DNA from 3 places in the Mesorhizobium sp. M0189 genome. Region 2 is predicted to be linked to each of the others. Evidence: riboswitches for the same ligand, from Rfam matches in the RefSeq annotation. Region 2 holds a riboswitch; each other region holds the start of a gene.
The links. Region 2 has a riboswitch for thiamine pyrophosphate ahead of thiB (thiamine ABC transporter substrate binding subunit). Riboswitches for the same ligand answer to the same signal wherever they lie in the genome.
Positions count from the first base shown of each region.

Region 1 (5,588 bases), on a different contig from region 2:
CAACGATCCCGGCCTCGCCGAATGCCGGATGGAGGGCATAGGCGGCACCCAGAAGCTCCATCATCGAACGCACCGTGGCCGGCTCGGCGGACCCGCTCTCGATCATGGTCGCACCGACCATGAAACACTGGCCGGTGCGCGGCACCACATAGAGCGGAAAGCGCGGATGAAGCAGCCGGACCGGGCGCGACAGCGAGATGTCGGGCGTGCGCAGGATCAGCATTTCGCCGCGAACGCCACGTAGCCGGTCATCGATGGCTGCCATTCCCGTGCAGTCGATCTGATGATCGAAACCAAAAACATGCCAGACCTCGGTGCCGAAGTGAAACTCGACACCCATGGCTGCGAGCTTGTCATGAAGCGCTGCCATCGCCTGACGCGGGTCGAGATGCGCCTCGTCGGAGAAGAGCAATCCGCGCCGGAAGCGGCCGGCGAGGTCGGGCTCCAGGAGCGCAATTTCGTCTTCATCGACACGCCGATGGCCCGAGGTGCGGCTGGCGAAGCGGTCGATCTCGCCCGCATCGCGCGGCGCGGCCACGACCAGCGTTCCGGCCCGCGTCACCTGGCCGGGGGTTGCGGCATCCCACCAGTCGGCGGCACCGCGCCCGAGATCCAGCACCGGCTGCTCGGCGCTTTCGCGCTCGCACCATGGCGCCAACATGCCGCCGGCGAACCACGACGCATTGCCCCCAAGGCCAGGCCTTGTCTCGGCAACGGAAACCGCCGCGCCGCGTGCGGCGAGCTCGAAGGCGGCGGTGAGGCCGGCAACGCCGGCCCCTTTGACCAGCACCTTCATGATGGCTCACGTGGCTGAGGTATGAGCGGTGCGCCGGTCTCGTCCGCCGGCAGGTAGAGATCGCCGCCCTCGCGGTATTTCGCCGCCATCGCCGCCATGCCCTCCTTCTGCGCTTCGGTGCGGATGTCGTGGGAAATTCGCATCGAGCAGAATTTCGGCCCGCACATCGAGCAGAAATGCGCCAGCTTGTGCGCCTCCTTGGGCAAGGTCTGATCGTGGAAGGACCGCGCGGTTTCGGGATCGAGCGACAGGTTGAACTGGTCCTCCCAGCGGAATTCGAAGCGCGCGCGGGAAAGGGCATCATCCCTGACTTTCGCCGCCGGATGACCTTTTGCCAGGTCGGCGGCATGGGCGGCTATCTTGTAGGTGATCACGCCGATCTTGACGTCGTTGCGATCGGGAAGGCCGAGATGCTCCTTGGGCGTGACGTAGCAGAGCATGGCGGTGCCGAACCAACCGATCATCGCCGCGCCGATGCCGGAGGTGATGTGGTCGTAGCCCGGCGCGATGTCGGTCGTCAGCGGCCCAAGCGTATAGAACGGCGCCTCGCCGCAGACGGCGAGCTGCTTGTCCATGTTCTCCTTGACCTTGTGCATCGGCACGTGGCCGGGGCCTTCGATCATTACCTGGCAATCCTTCGCCCAGGCGATCTGTGTCAGCTCGCCGAGCGTCTCCAGCTCGGCGAATTGTGCTGCGTCATTGGCGTCGGCGATCGAGCCAGGACGAAGGCCGTCGCCCAGCGAAAAGGACACGTCATAGGCGCGGCAAATGTCGCAGATCTCGGCGAAATGTTCGTAGAGGAAGCTTTCCCGGTGATGATGCAGGCACCATTTGGCCATGATCGAGCCACCGCGCGAGACGATGCCAGTGACCCGGTCAACGGTCAGCGGGATGTAGTGCAGCCGCACGCCCGCATGGATGGTGAAATAGTCGACGCCCTGTTCGGCCTGTTCGATCAGCATGTCGCGGTAGACCTCCCAGGTCAGGTCCTCGGCGATGCCGCCGACCTTTTCGAGCGCCTGATAGAGCGGCACCGTGCCGATCGGAACCGGCGCGTTGCGGACGATCCAGTCGCGGATGTTGTGGATGTTGCGGCCGGTCGACAGGTCCATCACCGTGTCTGCGCCCCAGCGGATCGCCCACACCATTTTTTCGACCTCTTCAGCCATCGACGATGTGACGGCGGAGTTGCCGATGTTGGCGTTGATCTTGACCAGGAAATTGCGACCGATGATCATCGGCTCGCTCTCGGGATGGTTGATGTTGGCGGGAATGATTGCGCGTCCGCGCGCCACCTCATCACGCACGAAATCCGGCGTGACGAAATCGGGCAGTGTCGCGCCGAAAGCCTCGCCGTCGCGCTCAAGCTTGCCGTGCAGGATCTCGCGACCAAGGTTCTCGCGGATGGCGGCGAACTCCATTTCGGGTGTGATGATGCCGGCGCGCGCATAGGCAAGCTGCGTCACCGCCTTGCCTGCTTTGGCTCTGAGCGGTTGATGGCGAATGGGAAATTCCGGCGTCAGGCGTTCGCCCGTCGCGAATCCGTTGTCCTCCGGCCGGACATGGCGGCCGTCATAGGCCTCGACATCGCCGCGCGCCGTAATCCATTCGTGGCGAAGCCGTGCAAGGCCATTTTCGATGCTGGTTTCGACAGTCGGGTCTGTATAGGGGCCGGACGGATCGTAGACGGTGACGGGCGGTTCGCCGGCCGTCGGATGGACGGAGATTTCGCGCATCGGCACCCTGATCTGCGGGTGGATGGCACCGGGCTTGTGGATTTTTCGTGAGGCGGGCAGCGGTCCCGTCGAGACGGCGGGGGTGAGGGCATTCATCTTGAGGCTCCTTTGCTCGTTGCATTGGAGACCCAGTTCTGTGCCGGGAGGATGAAAAGACGCTTCTGTCGACCTGCCGAAACAGGACCTCGGGCGTAAACTCCCGCAAAGCGCTTGCACCGTCCCTACGCCAGTATGAACTGGATCAGGTTCAACGGGTCACTGCGCCGCGAATGCCAGCAGTATCTCAGCCCCTTGCCGGGACTCCCCTGGTGAATGCGTGAGGTTGGACGGGACGGCTCCGGTTTGTCAAGCGCGTTCTGGCCGCGGCTGATCGGCGGCCGGTCAGACCGTGCGGAAAAAATCGTGCATGTCTCGGCGACAAGTCAAGCCTCGGAGATGAAGGCAGGGACAAGGGAATTACAAACCGTCGGACTAAAAATCGATCCTGATGATCACACCTTCAATGGGCACCAAAGGTTTGCGCGTAGATCGCCTCGATTCTTCCTGCCTCGTCACTGGTCAGCGTGGCGAATTCCTTTTCGCGCGCGCGGTTCGATAGATGTCCATCATTCTGGTGAAGAAAACGGAAGAGCAGATCGGTCAACCGCTCGGGCATGTCAATAAAGGCGTCCACCTGCTGCCGGAACTGATCGTAGCGCTGCAGAAATGCGGTTTCCTCGGGAAGGTCCCGTTCGATCGTCCGCTGAACGCAGGCATAGAGGAATTCGGCGTGCGGGGTTGCATCGAAGAACCGGTAGAAATCACCGGTGTCATTCAGCACCCGGACGTTGAGCGGCGTCGGTTCCCATTCCACCAACGGCAGAAGGCGCTGCGAATAGCTCTCGAGCACGCCCCTGTACTCGTTGATCTGGTCCAGGATCGCGGCCGAGACGGGAAAGACCACTCCCGGCGGATTGAAGCCGCGCATGGCAAGGACGTGGTGGATTAGGTAGCGGTGAATGCGGCCGTTTCCGTCCTCGAACGGGTGAATGTAGACAAAGCCGAAGGCGAGGATTGCGGCGGCTACGACTGCATCAAGGTTTTGCGCGGGGCCCTGATCGAACGCCGCCATTCCATCGATTAGCCGCGGCAGGTCCTCGGGCCGAGCGCTGATGTGATCGGGCAAGGGCGTGCCGTTGTCTCGGTCATGCTCACCGACGAAACCTCCTTCTTTTCGGAAGCCAAGTCTTGCGAAACGGGCGTCGCCAAGTACAATTCTTTGCAGACGCAGCAGCTCATCGCGATCGATCGGCCAGCGGCCGGCTTCGCCGATGGCGCGGCCCCAGCGCTGGATGCGATCTTGCGGCGGGCGCTCGCCCTCGATCGCATAGCTTGATCGCGAGTCTTTGAGCAAAAGAAAGGCGGCGGTCCGAGCAAGAAGGTCGCGCGGCACGTCCGCTACGATTGCCTCCGCGCGCCGCGGTAGTTCAAGGCCGATGAATTTTTCGAGAATCTTGGTGCGGAACACCAGAGGGCAGAACTCACGCGTGCCGGGGAGATTGTCCCTTACGCGGTAGCGCGAAGCGGTCTTGTCGGGTCCGGGCCACTGCAGCTCGGGATCGACAACCGGAATGTATCGTCCGGCCGCCGCGTCCGGCAGATCGATACGGGCGCCCCTCAGCCATTCATATAAAAACCAGATGCGGCGGGCATAACTGCCGGTCGGGCTTTCACGGACCAGCGCCTCGATCGGCGCGGGACCGGTCACTTGGAACAGCCGCTTGAGGACGGCAAGGTCCAGTCCCTCGTACTTGAGCGCAAAGGTCAGGTGGCCTTCGAGGGTAGGATTTGGGGCGTGGCGGGGGGTCATGATCCGCCAGCCATCCCGTTCGGTAATGCGATGATGCTCGCCCGTGGCGAACAACCTACGGGGCAAGGGCACGGCGAGCCTGTAGGCTCCGACCAGGGCGCTGTACCCGGCCGGGGTCGCCGTTTCAGGAAGGCGGATTTCCTGAAAAACGGTAACAGGACCTGAAAATTGGTGCTCTTGCACCGCAGGCATGAAAAGCGAATCCTTTCATCGAATTTTGGTTCAGCTGGGCCAACACCTGTGAAAAATGATCCTATTCCATGAAAATTGATGCCACAAGACAAATTTTCCGAAAACCGATTCTAAACGGTGCTGGAGTCATCAAGCAAGAACTCCGCCACCGGCTCAAGGAAGCGACTTCATGACAAAAGGTGAGTCCAGGAACCGCCATTCGCCCGTCTCTTAGTCACGAGGCCGGCACGGATGGCCCGCCTTACGTCGAGCCGGATTGCTCGAGGAGAACCGCGCCGTTCGGGGCTCACTCATAGAGCGCTCCGGCGCGCGATCCCGATTTGATAGCCGCGATCACGCTCGCGACTGATCTTGGTGACGTGGCGGCGTCGGAGTAGAAAACTGATGCAGGATCTCGGTGGCGTCGTGTGTGTGTGTGTGTGACCTGAAGTGAGTTCTCTGCGGTATGGGGGACGGCACGCAGCGCGCGCGTCTTCTCGGCAAACAGATCGACGAAGCGGCACCGAAGGGAAGTTCCTGGCATTCATTCTCGCCATCGCTGCCCCAATTTGCCGACCGGACTGCCGATCGATCTCGCCCAATACTTTGCGCGCGCAAGGGCCGAAGTTGAACTGGGTGGCACCTGCTCATTCGGGAGCTAACTCATGCTTGGCGCGCTAGCCCGAGAGAGCTGTGCCTGATCGAATGCGTGAAATCGTAGCTCGGGGTGGAGAGGCTGACACGGTCATCTGTCACCCGCCTTCGGGCTGTAACGGAAAGCGCGACATCGTCTCCAATGCTCGTTCCCCACGTCGAGGGCCCAGCGGCTTGGCTGCGGGGGGACTGTCAGCTAGTGGCCGCTGGGCCTTGACGACCAGCGAGCGTAAGAGGAGGCCCTGCGCTGGCTGACGAAAACTTGCGAGCAAAGCCACGGAAAAGCATCATTCGAACGAACTCTTTCGTCGAGACGAGGAGGGCAGTGAGGCGGTAGCCGCCGCTTTGAAGCTCTCCGGCAGCTGCTACGCTGGTCGTTCAG
Region 1 covers NZ_JAMYSW010000008.1:218,841-224,428, forward strand. Annotated here, with positions in the region: gene thiO (glycine oxidase ThiO) at 1-796, opposite strand, end outside; gene thiC (phosphomethylpyrimidine synthase ThiC) at 793-2,628, opposite strand; TPP riboswitch at 2,733-2,849, opposite strand; gene NKJ09_RS17330 (Fic family protein) at 3,032-4,573, opposite strand.
Region 1: linked by a shared signal. The riboswitch ahead of thiC (phosphomethylpyrimidine synthase ThiC) and the one ahead of thiB (thiamine ABC transporter substrate binding subunit) in region 2 are both predicted to bind thiamine pyrophosphate.

Region 2 (5,588 bases):
CTGGTCACCGTGCGGTCGAGGAAATCGCGATCGTGGCTGACCAGGATCACCGTGCCGGCAAAGCCGGCGACCAGTTCCTGCAGCAGCTCCAGCGTCTCCATGTCGAGATCGTTGGTCGGCTCGTCGAGCACAAGCAGGTTTGCCGGCCGCGCCAAAACGCGGGCGAGGATCAGCCGTGCCCGCTCGCCGCCCGAAAGCTCGCGCACCGGCGTGCGCGCCTGTTCCGGCTTGAACAGGAAGTCCTTCATGTAGGACACGACGTGGCGCTGCTCGCCATTGATGACAAGGTTCTCGCCGCGTCCGTCGGTGAGATACTGCGCCAGTGTCTCCTGCGGATCGACGGCCTCGCGCTTCTGGTCGAGCGTGGCGATCTCCAGGTTGGTGCCGAGCCGCACCGTGCCTGCGTCCGGCTTCAATTCGCCGGTCAGCATCTTCAATAGCGTCGTCTTGCCGGCGCCGTTCGGCCCGACCAGACCGACGCGATCGCCGCGCTGGATGCGTGTCGAGAATCCCTTGACCAGGGTCAGATCGCCAAAGCTCTTCTCGATGTTCTTGGCCTCAATCACCAGCTTGCCGGATTCGGCGGCGTCGCTGGCTGTCATCGTCGCCGCACCCTCGGCGCCACGATGACCGCGAAAGCGCTGGCGCATGGTCTGCAACTCACCGAGCCGGCGCATGTTGCGCTTGCGCCTTGCCGTCACGCCATAGCGCAGCCAGTGCTCCTCGCGCACGATCTGGCGGCCGAGCTTGTGCTGCTCGCGCTCTTCCTCCTCCAACACCGTGTCGCGCCATTCCTCGAAATAGGCAAAGCCCTTATCGAGACGGCGGGTCTGGCCGCGGTCGAGCCAAATTGTGGCGCGTGACACGCGTTCGAGAAAACGGCGGTCATGCGAGATGACGACCAGGGCCGAGGAGGTGCGGGCAAGCTCCTCCTCCAGCCATTCGATAACCGAAAGGTCAAGATGATTGGTCGGTTCATCGAGGAGAAGAATGTCGGGCTCGGGCGCCATGACGCGGGCGAGTGCCGCGCGCCGCGTCTCGCCCCCGGAGAGGTCGTTCGGCCGTTCCTCGCCGGTCAGGCCGAGATGCTCTATCAGATAGGTGGCGCGGTAGGGATCATCGGCGGGCCCGAGCCCCGCCTCGACATAGGCGCGAACGGTCGCAAAACCGTCCATGTCGGGCATTTGCGGCAAATAGCGCACCGTCGCCGAAGGCTGGCGGAAGACTTCGCCGTCCTGCGGTTCGATCAGCCCGGCAGCGATCTTGAGGAGCGTCGACTTGCCAGAGCCGTTGCGCCCGACCAGGGCGATCTTGTCGCCAGCTGACGCCGTCAGGGCGGCACCGTCGAGCAGCGGCGCGCCGCCAAAGGTCAGCTTTATCCCGTCGAGATTGAGAAGCGGCGGCGCCATGTCAGCTTTCAGGTAGGGAAAAAGGATGCGCGAGCAGCAGCGCGCGGCCGCTGGCCAGCGCGATTTCCAGCCGGCCCTTGACCTCGTTGGAAATGGTCAGCGACGAGCCGAAGGCAACCTCGACATGGGCGAGCGGCCATTTGGCGCCGGTGACTGTCAGGCCGGCGAGATCCGAAAAGCCGAGCACCGAAAACAGCGTACCGTCGACATAATCGAAGCCAGTCTTTCCAGGCAGCAAAGGAATGCCTTCCTGTGCGCCGCTGGTCAAAAGCACTTCCGTTCCGCCTTCCGCCAGCCGGACGCTGAGCGCCAAATGCAGGAAGATGTGGTCGGTGCGTTTGCCGCCGAAGGCGCCTGCGAGCACAAGGCTGGTCGCACCGCGTTCGAGCGCGGCGGCGATAGCGAGTTCACCGTCGGTCTTGTCCTTTTCGGCGGGAAACACCTGCCGTGGCACGGCGGCCAGATCCTCCGGCAAATCGGCAGGCACGGAATCGAAATCGCCGACCCAGAGTTCCGGCATCAGGCCCAGCATAAGGGCATGGCCGATACCGGCATCGGCAGCGATGACGCGGGAGCCTTCGACCTGGCGGTCGAGCAGCGGCGTGCGGATGAGATCGCCGCCAAGCAGGATGGTGAATGTGCTCATATCTCGTGGCCCTTACCAGCCCTGCCCCGGAAACGGAAGATGAAACGGCAGATGAAACAGGACGCCGCGCTTTGGATGCCCGGCAAACTTCCGCTTGCGCAGCACTTCGGCCGGGCCTATGTGTCGAAACGCTCTAACGGGGTGCCGGACGCGATCTTCGCGGACCGGCTGAGAGGCAAGACTGCCAACCCGCTGAACCTGATCCGGTTTGTACCGGCGGAGGGATTAGACGTTTCGGACAGCCCGACGCCTCAATTCCTTTCAACGCGAACGAAGGAGGCGCCGATGCGCAGTTTTTTCCACTCTCTTGCCTCGATTATCCTGCTTGCGGCATCCGCGCTTGCCCTACCGGGGCAGGCATCGGCACAGGATAAGCTGACCGTCTATACCTATGAAAGCTTCACCGCCGATTGGGGTCCGGGACCGGCGGTGAAGAAGGCCTTCGAGGCCGAGTGCACCTGCGTCGTCGAATTCGTCTCGGTCGCCGACGGCGTGGCACTGCTCAACCGTGTGAAGCTGGAAGGGGCCGCGACCAAGGCCGATATCGTGCTTGGCCTCGATACCAATTTGACGGCGGACGCCAAGGCAACCGGCCTGTTTTCGCCGCATGGCGCCGTGACGGACGTCAGTGTGCCGGGTGGCTGGAGCGACGATATCTTCGTGCCGTTCGACTATGGCTATTTCGCTATCGTCTACGATAGCGAAAAACTGAAGAGCCCGCCGAAGAGCCTCAGGGAATTGGTCGAGGGCGATGCCGGCGACAAGATCGTCACCCAGGATCCGCGCACCTCGACGCCGGGCCTTGGCCTGCTGTTGTGGGTCAAGTCGGTCTATGGCGACAAGGCTCCGGAAGCCTGGGCCAAACTCAAGGCAAAGGTGCTGACGGTGACGCCGGGCTGGAGCGAGGCCTACGGCCTGTTCACCAAGGGTGAGGCGCCGATGGTGCTGTCCTATACCACTTCGCCAGCCTACCACATGGTTGCCGAAAACACCTCGCGCTACCAGGCGGCGTCCTTCGAGGAAGGCGAATATCTGCAGATCGAGGTCGCTGGGATCACCACCAAGGGCGCGAAGAACCCGCTGGCGGAAAAGTTCATCGCCTTCATGACCGGGCCGAAATTCCAGGATCTCATTCCCGAAACCAACTGGATGTTCCCGGCCGGCAAGACCGACAAGCCGCTCAATCCGGCGTTCGACAAGCTCGTCAAACCGACCAAAACCTTGCTGTTCAGCTCGGAAGAGGTCGCCGCAAATCGCAAGGCCTGGGTCGACGAGTGGCTGGCGGTGATGAGCAAGTAGCTCGGATTGAAAGATGATCGCCCTACGGCGCCCCCCTCTGTCCTGCCGGACATCTCCCCTACAAGGAGGGAGATTGGCCGTCATGCCGGCTTTCGCCAATCTCCGACATTGCCGGAATGAGCGGAGCGCTGAACCTGCCAATCTCTCCCCATGTGGGGGAGATGTCCGGCAGGACAGAGGGGCGCGCGAAGGAACGCAATCCTCGCTAAGAATCTCGAATCTGGTGGTCTAGCGTGCAACGCGCGCCATCATCGGATACCCGCGTCGCTGCCGGTATCGTCGCGCTCGCCGCCATCGCGCTGCTGATCGGCGGGGCATTCGCCGGGCTCGTCGTCGAAGCCATGCGCGACCTGTCGGGCGCCGCCTCCGCCTTTGATTCCTATCTCCTCCGTGTTGCGCGCTTCACGCTCTGGCAGGCTCTGTTGTCGACCCTGCTCTCCGTCGCACCGGCGCTGTTCGTCGCGCGCGCGCTGTCGCGGCATCCACAGTTTTTCGGGCGAGGCTTTGTCCTGCAGCTTTTCGCCGTGCCGCTGGCGCTGCCGGCCATTGTTGCCGCACTCGGTGTCTTGGCACTCTATGGCCGCGCCGGGTATTTCGCCGGCTTGCTCGGTGCGATTGGCGGCCAGAACTGGCCCGGCATCTATGGCCTATCGGGTATTCTCGTCGCCCACGTCTTTTTCAACCTGCCGCTGGCAACGCGACTGTTCCTGGAAGCGTTGCAGACGGTGCCGGCTAACCAATGGCGGCTGGCGAGCCAGCTTGGCATGGGTGCTGCGCCGGCCTTCCGGCTGATCGAATGGCCGGCGTTGCGTGCGGCCCTGCCGGGCGTTGCCGGGCTCGTTTTCATGCTGTGCATCACCTCCTTCACCATCGTGCTTACGCTCGGCGGCGGGCCGCGCGCGACGACGCTGGAGGTTGCCATATACCAGGCGCTGCGTTTCGACTTCGACCCGGCGCGGGCGGTGACGCTGACCTTGTTGCAGATTGCCCTGACCTTCGTCGTCGTGCTGGCACTAACGCGGCTTGGCGCCAATATGACCGGCGACGCCAATCTGCCGGTAGCCCCGCGCCGGTATTTTTCAGCCGGTGCGGCCGAGACCGTGCTGAACGCACTGGTGATCGGGCTGGCACTGCTGTTTGTCGCCGGACCGATGGCGGCTACGCTGTCGGCCGGGCTTGGCGCCGATCTCGGCCGCCTGGCCGGCGAGAGCGCGGTGCGGCAAGCGACGGCGACCAGTGCCGTGCTCTCCCTCCTATCGGCGCTGCTCTCCTTGGCGTTGTCGCTGTCGCTGGTTATGGCGCGCCGGGCGCTGGCGCTCACCCGGCGGACCGGCAGGCGGACGCTGCTCGAACACCTGGCCGACACCGGTGCGGGGTTCGTCCTGGTGGTGCCGCCCATCGTCATCGGTGCCGGCTGGTTCCTGCTCCTGCGCAGCGTCAGCGATGTCTTTGCGATCGCCCCTGTCATGGTGGTTGTGGTCAATGCGGTGATGGCGATGCCGTTCGCCATCCGCGCCATCCGCCCCGCCTATGACGCGGCGAGCGAACGCCACGAACGGCTCTGTGCACAGCTTGGCATCTCGGGCTGGAACCGGTTGCGTCTGGTCGACTGGCCGTCGCTGCGGCGGCCGCTCGCCACCGGCTTCGCCTTCGCCATGGCGCTGTCGCTCGGTGATCTCGGCGTCATTGCGCTGTTCGGCAGCGATTCCGTGCAGACATTGCCCTATCTGTTGCTGGCGCGCATGGGCAGCTACCGCACCGAGGATGCGGCCGGCCTGGCGCTGCTGCTCGGCCTTGTCTGCCTGGCGCTTGTGCTGACCGCGGACTGGCTGGGAAGGAGGGAGAAATCATGATGCCGATCAGCCCGGAACGGTCGATTTCGGTCGAAAAAGGCGCGGCCGTGCGGCTCGATAATGTCTCGTTCAGCTATGGTGAAACGCCGCTTATATTCGATGTCGATTTCCCGGCGTCGGAAATCACCGCCATCATGGGGCCGAGCGGTTCGGGAAAGTCGACGCTGCTCAATCTGGTGGCCGGTTTCGAGGCGCCGCGGTCAGGCCGCGTGCTCATCGGCGGCGCCGACGTCAGCACTGCGCCGCCATCAGCGCGGCCGGTGTCGATGGTGTTCCAGGAAAACAACCTGTTTGCCCATCTGTCCCTCGAGCAGAATGTCGGGCTCGGCCGCTCGCCTTCGCTCATGCTGAGCGAGGCTGACCGCGCCGCAATCGCCGCAG
Region 2 covers NZ_JAMYSW010000003.1:342,194-347,781, forward strand. Annotated here, with positions in the region: gene NKJ09_RS07410 (ABC-F family ATP-binding cassette domain-containing protein) at 1-1,409, opposite strand, end outside; gene NKJ09_RS07415 (thiamine diphosphokinase) at 1,411-2,055, opposite strand; TPP riboswitch at 2,183-2,297, shown strand; gene thiB (thiamine ABC transporter substrate binding subunit) at 2,341-3,354, shown strand; gene thiP (thiamine/thiamine pyrophosphate ABC transporter permease) at 3,588-5,207, shown strand; gene thiQ (thiamine ABC transporter ATP-binding protein) at 5,204-5,588, shown strand, end outside.

Region 3 (5,588 bases), on a different contig from region 2:
TGTCGCCATTGAACGAAACTGTCGCGAAGCGAACAGACGAACCGTAGCCGAAACGTTTGCCGTTCGTGCTTGGATTGATCCGCAAGGCAGAAAGGAAGGAAGAGCCAAGCAAGGTCCGCCGGCACACTTGAGCTTCAAGCCGCAGCTGCGTCGTCAGGATGGCACGTCATTTGCAATAGAAGCCTTTGTGACGGCCCGCCCACAACTAGCGGAGATGACCGGTGATGGTTTGTACAGAAATGTTGAATGGCGTCGTTTCGGCAATAATTATATTTGTAATAACAATTGCATATCTGTAACAATAATACCCAATAGTATTCTCAATTTCTCATGAACATCTGGCATGACGAGAGCATCAAAACTGCTCAAAAATTCACTCAATGCGCATCGTTATCGAATGGTTCCTTAGCAAAAATTCATTCACTGACGTCCATCCCTTTTACTGTTTGAACGGAGATCAACAATGAACATTAGGAGCCTCCTCCTCGGCTCAACTGCGGCACTGATTGCCGTTTCCGACGCTCGCGCCGTGACCGCCGTTGCCGAGCCTGACCCGACTGAGTACGTTAAAATCTGCGACGTTTACGGCTCGGGCTACGTCTACATTTCAGGCACTGAGACCTGCCTGCGCATCGGCGGCTATGTCCGTTACGACATCGGCTTGCGCCATGTCGGATTGTTTGACCACGCAAGAACCTCCGATGTGAGGACTGGTGAGCATCAGGACACATGGCAAAACAACACGCGCTTCACATTGAAAACTTGGACCGGCCAGGAGACCGAACTCGGCACGTTGAAGACCTACACCGAAACCCGCATGAACTTCGGTAACCGCCACACTTCGGTTTCGGACAGTTCTCGGTCCTATGCCTTCAACGGAGACAGCACCTTGACTTTCGCCTGGATTCAGCTTGGTGGCCTCCGACTTGGTAAGGACTGGTCGGCCTTCGACATGTTTATTGGCGGCGCGGTTGACGTACTCAACCAGACGCCGGTTCCGTACGGCGCTTTCGATACCAATGTGGTTCAGTACTACTTCGACGCGGGGGCCGGCTTTTCGGCCGTGGTTTCGCTCGAAGAAGGCTCGGGCGTGGTCGGCACAATCGACAGCTACTCTCCGCACGTAGTCGGCGGCTTGAAATACACACATGGCTGGGGCGCGATCACCGGCGTTGCCGCTTATGATAGCAACTACGAATCGGTGGCCGCCAAGGTCCGTGTCGACATCAATGTCACCAACGAACTGTTGCTGTTCGGAATGCTCGGCTACGGTTCCAACGGCAAGCTCAACGACGACTCCACGAACGCCATCGACGCTCATGGTCGCGGCTTCTATAAGAGTTGGGGTGGGAACTGGGCTTTCTGGGCTGGCGCCACTTACAAGCTCAACGAGACAACTTCGTTCAACCTTCAGCTCTCCGGTGATCAGCTCAAGAACCATGGTGTCGCTGCAAACGTCGCCTATGCGTTTCTTCCAGATTTCACAGTTACGGCGGAACTCGACTATAGCCGCTACGGCAACTTCGCCGTCGGCAAGGTGGACGCTTCCAACGTGAACTGGACCAACGCCAACAAGAAGAGCGGTGTCGCCGGAATCCTGCGTTTCGAACGCTCATTCTAACGGGATGAAAGGGTTGAGCTCGAGATCCGGTTGAGCGGACCAATCCCGCAACACTCCAAGAGAACGTCGTATGGAAGCTATACGAGATTGGAGCCTCGATCTCGGGGCCGGACGATGTTTCATATCAGATCTGGTCCGGATGATCGCGCAGGCGATATTCATCGCTCGATTATGCGTTTTGATCTGCAACTCTTTCATTTCCTCATTCCTTCCGCCCGCTTGACGGACCCTGCCATCCAGCACTACCCGGCCAGGTTTTCCGAACTGGGGTGCGGCCCGACGCACTTGAAAATCGCAAATGGATCGCCTCCGTTCAGCCATCCCCGCGGAAATTCGGGCGCGAGAGAACAAGCTCCAGAGCATAAGCGAGGCTGATCGAGGAACAGACGATTCTCAGGCGATGCTCCATCCGATCTTGCGCCTGGCCGAGACGATCGCCCGACGATCACCGCCGCGGCCCGAATGCGCTTGGCAAGATACCGCTCGCCCGTTCAACCTGAAGCATTCACCCAGGGGAGTCCCGGCAAGGGGCTGAGATACTGCTGGCTTTCGCGGCGCAGTGACCCGTTGAACCTGATCCAGTTCATACTGGCGTAGGGACGGTGCAAGCGCTTTGCGGGAGTTCACGCCCGAGGTCCTGTTTCGAGCAGGTCGACCAAAGCGTCTTTTCATTCTTCCGGCACAGAACTGGGTCTCCAATGCACGAGCAAAGGAGCCTCATGATGAATGCCCCCACCCCCGCCGTCCCGACGGGACCGCTGCCCGCCTCACGCAAGATCCACAAGCATGGCAGCATTCACCCTCAGATCAGGGTGCCGATGCGCGAAATTGCAGTCCATCCAACGGCCGGCGAACCGCCAGTCACCGTCTACGATCCGTCCGGCCCCTACACCGATCCGGCCATCAAAACCAGGATCGAAAAAGGCCTTGCCCGGCTTCGCCACGAATGGATTACCGCGCGTGGCGATGTCGAAGCCTGTGACGGCCGCCATGTCCGGCCGGAAGACAACGGATTTGTGACTGGCGAGCGCCCATGCCGCCGACCTGGCCAAGGGTCACGCGGCGGCGAACATCCGCGGCGACGCGCTGTCGCGGGCCGGATTCGAGTTCCGCTGGGAGGCCTAGTTCAACCTGTCGCTCGATCCGGAAACCGCGCGGTCCTTCCACGACCAGACCTTGCCCAAGGAAGCGCACAAGCTGGCACATTTCTGCTCGATATGCGGGCCGAAATTCTGCTCGATGCGCATCTCTCACGACATTCGCGCCGAAGCGCAGAAGGAGGGCATGGCGGCGATGGCGGCGAAATACCGCGAGGGCGGCGATCTCTATATGCCGGTCGAAACGCCCGAGGTGGAAAAACAGGCCTCAGCGCAGGAAGATCAGAGGGCGCGCTGAGCCATGCGCCGCATTCTTGTCAAAGGCGCGGGTGTGGCAGGCCTCACCGTTGCCCATGAATTGGCCGCGCCGGGTGCATCCGTCACGGTTGCTGAAATTCGCAGCCAGATCGGCGGCAATGCCTCCTGGCTCGCCGGCGGCATGCTCGCCGCTTGGTGCGAACGCGAAGGCGCCGAGGAGGCGGTCGTCACTTTCGGCAACGTTGCAGCCGACTGGTGGGAAAGGGCGCTGCCCGCGCTGGTGACGAGGGCCGGCACTCTCGTCGTCGCCCATCAGCGCGATGCCTTCGAGCTTGCCCGTTTTGCAGCTCGTTCGCGCAACTATGAGTGCGTCGACGAAAAGGTTGTTGCCGCCCTCGAGCCCGATCTTGCCGGCCGCTTTCATCAGAGCCTGTTTTTTTGTAGCGAAGCTCATCTCGATCCCCGTCGGGCTCTCGAAGCCCTCGCCGGCAACTGCGTGCGATGGGCGTCGTTTTCCTTTTCGAGACGGGCGAGGTTGGCTTTTCCGGCTTTGATCAGGTGATCGACTGCACGGGCATCGCGCGGGCCGACGACGATTTACGCGGCATGCGCGGTGAAATGCTGATCCTCCATACGCGTGATGTCTCGCTCGGGGCGATTGCCGAGAAGCCGATCTCGCGGGCGTCGCGGCGTAGTGAGCGCGGGCGCGGCCGTGATGATCGTGGCGGGAGGGAGAGGTAAGGAGCGTCTTTTCTTTGAGAATTCGCGTTTACAGGTACCCACGATGCACAACGGGCGAGTTTTTCAAAGAGGCGCGTCCTCCTTCGAAGCGCTTCGGAGGGCCAGGCTGTAGGCTCGCCCCGAGCCCCTGCGTAGCCTGCTGGGGAGCTGGTCTCGGCCCATCCGGGTGACGATCCTTCGCGCAGACGAGCTATGGAAACGATCAAAACTGTGATTTCACTTGCCGATTATCGCATAAAAAGCTTGTTATTGCACGACTTAAAAAACTTGCAACTCCACAGCATCATTGACTTGTCTCCTATCAGCAATATATACTTGTAATCGCACAGCTCTAAAAAGTTGCAAAGGTACGGCCATGGCCAAGCCCCATGAAAAACTCGCTGTATCATTGGCCGTCCTCAAAGAGCTGCAGAAGGGTGGGCGGCGCATATTCAAATCAGATGAGCTGACCCGCGTCCACCGGGAGCGGCTGCTGCAGAACGGGTTCCTGCGCGATGTTATGAAAGGCTGGCTCATGTCGACCAGCCCGCAGGCACAGCAGCAAGACACCACCCCCTGGTACGCGAGCTTCTGGGAGTTCTGCTCCCTTTACTGCAATGACCGGTTCGGCAAGGACTGGTTCGTGTCACCGGAGCACTCGCTGCTTCTGCACGCGGAAGCGCCCACTATTCCGCCTCAGGTGGTGGTGAACACCCCCAAAGGCACGAATAACAAAATCGACCTGCTGTTCGGCACTTCGCTCTATGACCTCAAGGTCAAGGAGATGCCGGCCGAACTGACAGAGAAAAACGGCCAGCGCGTGTTCACTGTCGAGGCCGCCCTTACCCGGGTGCCGCAAGCGTTCTTCCAGCGCGCGCCTATCGAGATGCAGATCGCTATGGCGTCGGTGCGCGACGTATCAACCGTTCTGGTCCTGCTGCTTGATGGCGGCCATTCCGCCGTGGCGGGACGGCTTGCGGGGGCCTTCCGTCGCGTAGGACGCGACTCCTTTGCCGATGAAATCGTGGCCGCCTTCAAAGCCGCCGGCTATGACGTGCGCGAATCCGATCCGTTCGCGGGACAAATTGGAGTGACAACCATTGCGGCGGGCGTACCGCCGTTGGTCGCCCGCCTGCGCGCGATCTGGCAATCGCAGCGCGAAGCCATCATCGAGATATTCCCGAAGGCACCCGGACTGCCGTCCGACAAAGACGCCTATATGAAGTTCGTCGAGGATATCTACGAAAGCGACGCCTACCATTCGCTGTCGATAGAAGGGTACAGCGTCACCCCGGAACTCATCGACCGGGTGCGCGAGGGGAGCTGGAATCCGGAGATTGATGAAGAGGACCGCAAGAACCGGGATGCGCTTGCCGCGCGTGGCTACTACCTCGCATTCCAGAAGGTCAAAGACTCTGTTGCCGCGATCATCAACGGCAAGCCAGCCGGCGCGTTGACCGGGACACTCACCGGGAGTGGTACCGGGAGCTGTTCGCGCCGTCAGTGACCGCCGGCATCCTCAAAGCCAGCGCGCTGGCGGGATATCGCAACCACCTTGTGTACCTGCGCGGCTCGCAGCACGTGCCGCCGCGTACCGAAGCGGTGGCCGATGGTATGCATGAGCTGTTCGACCTGCTGGAGGCGGAGAAGGAGGCCTCCGTGCGTGCCGTGCTGGGGCATTGGCTTGTGGGCTATGTGCACCCCTATCCGGACGGCAACGGACGAATGGCGCGGTTCCTCATGAACGCGATGCTGGCTTCAGGCGGTTACCCCTGGACAGTCGTCAGAGTCGATGACCGGAAGGCCTACCTCGCAGGGCTGGAGGAGGCGAGCGTCAATATGAATGTGAAAACGTTCGCCGCCTTTCTCGCCGAACGGGTGAAGTGGTCTAT
Region 3 covers NZ_JAMYSW010000023.1:8,029-13,616, forward strand. Annotated here, with positions in the region: gene NKJ09_RS28295 (porin) at 464-1,621, shown strand; TPP riboswitch at 2,123-2,238, shown strand; partial or broken gene NKJ09_RS32560 (phosphomethylpyrimidine synthase ThiC) at 2,344-2,535, shown strand; partial or broken gene NKJ09_RS32565 (phosphomethylpyrimidine synthase ThiC) at 2,648-3,016, shown strand; gene NKJ09_RS28305 (FAD-dependent oxidoreductase) at 3,020-3,538, shown strand; gene NKJ09_RS28310 (hypothetical protein) at 3,478-3,717, shown strand; gene NKJ09_RS28315 (Fic family protein) at 4,073-5,203, shown strand; gene NKJ09_RS28320 (Fic family protein) at 5,200-5,588, shown strand, end outside.
Region 3: linked by a shared signal. The riboswitch ahead of NKJ09_RS32560 (phosphomethylpyrimidine synthase ThiC) and the one ahead of thiB (thiamine ABC transporter substrate binding subunit) in region 2 are both predicted to bind thiamine pyrophosphate.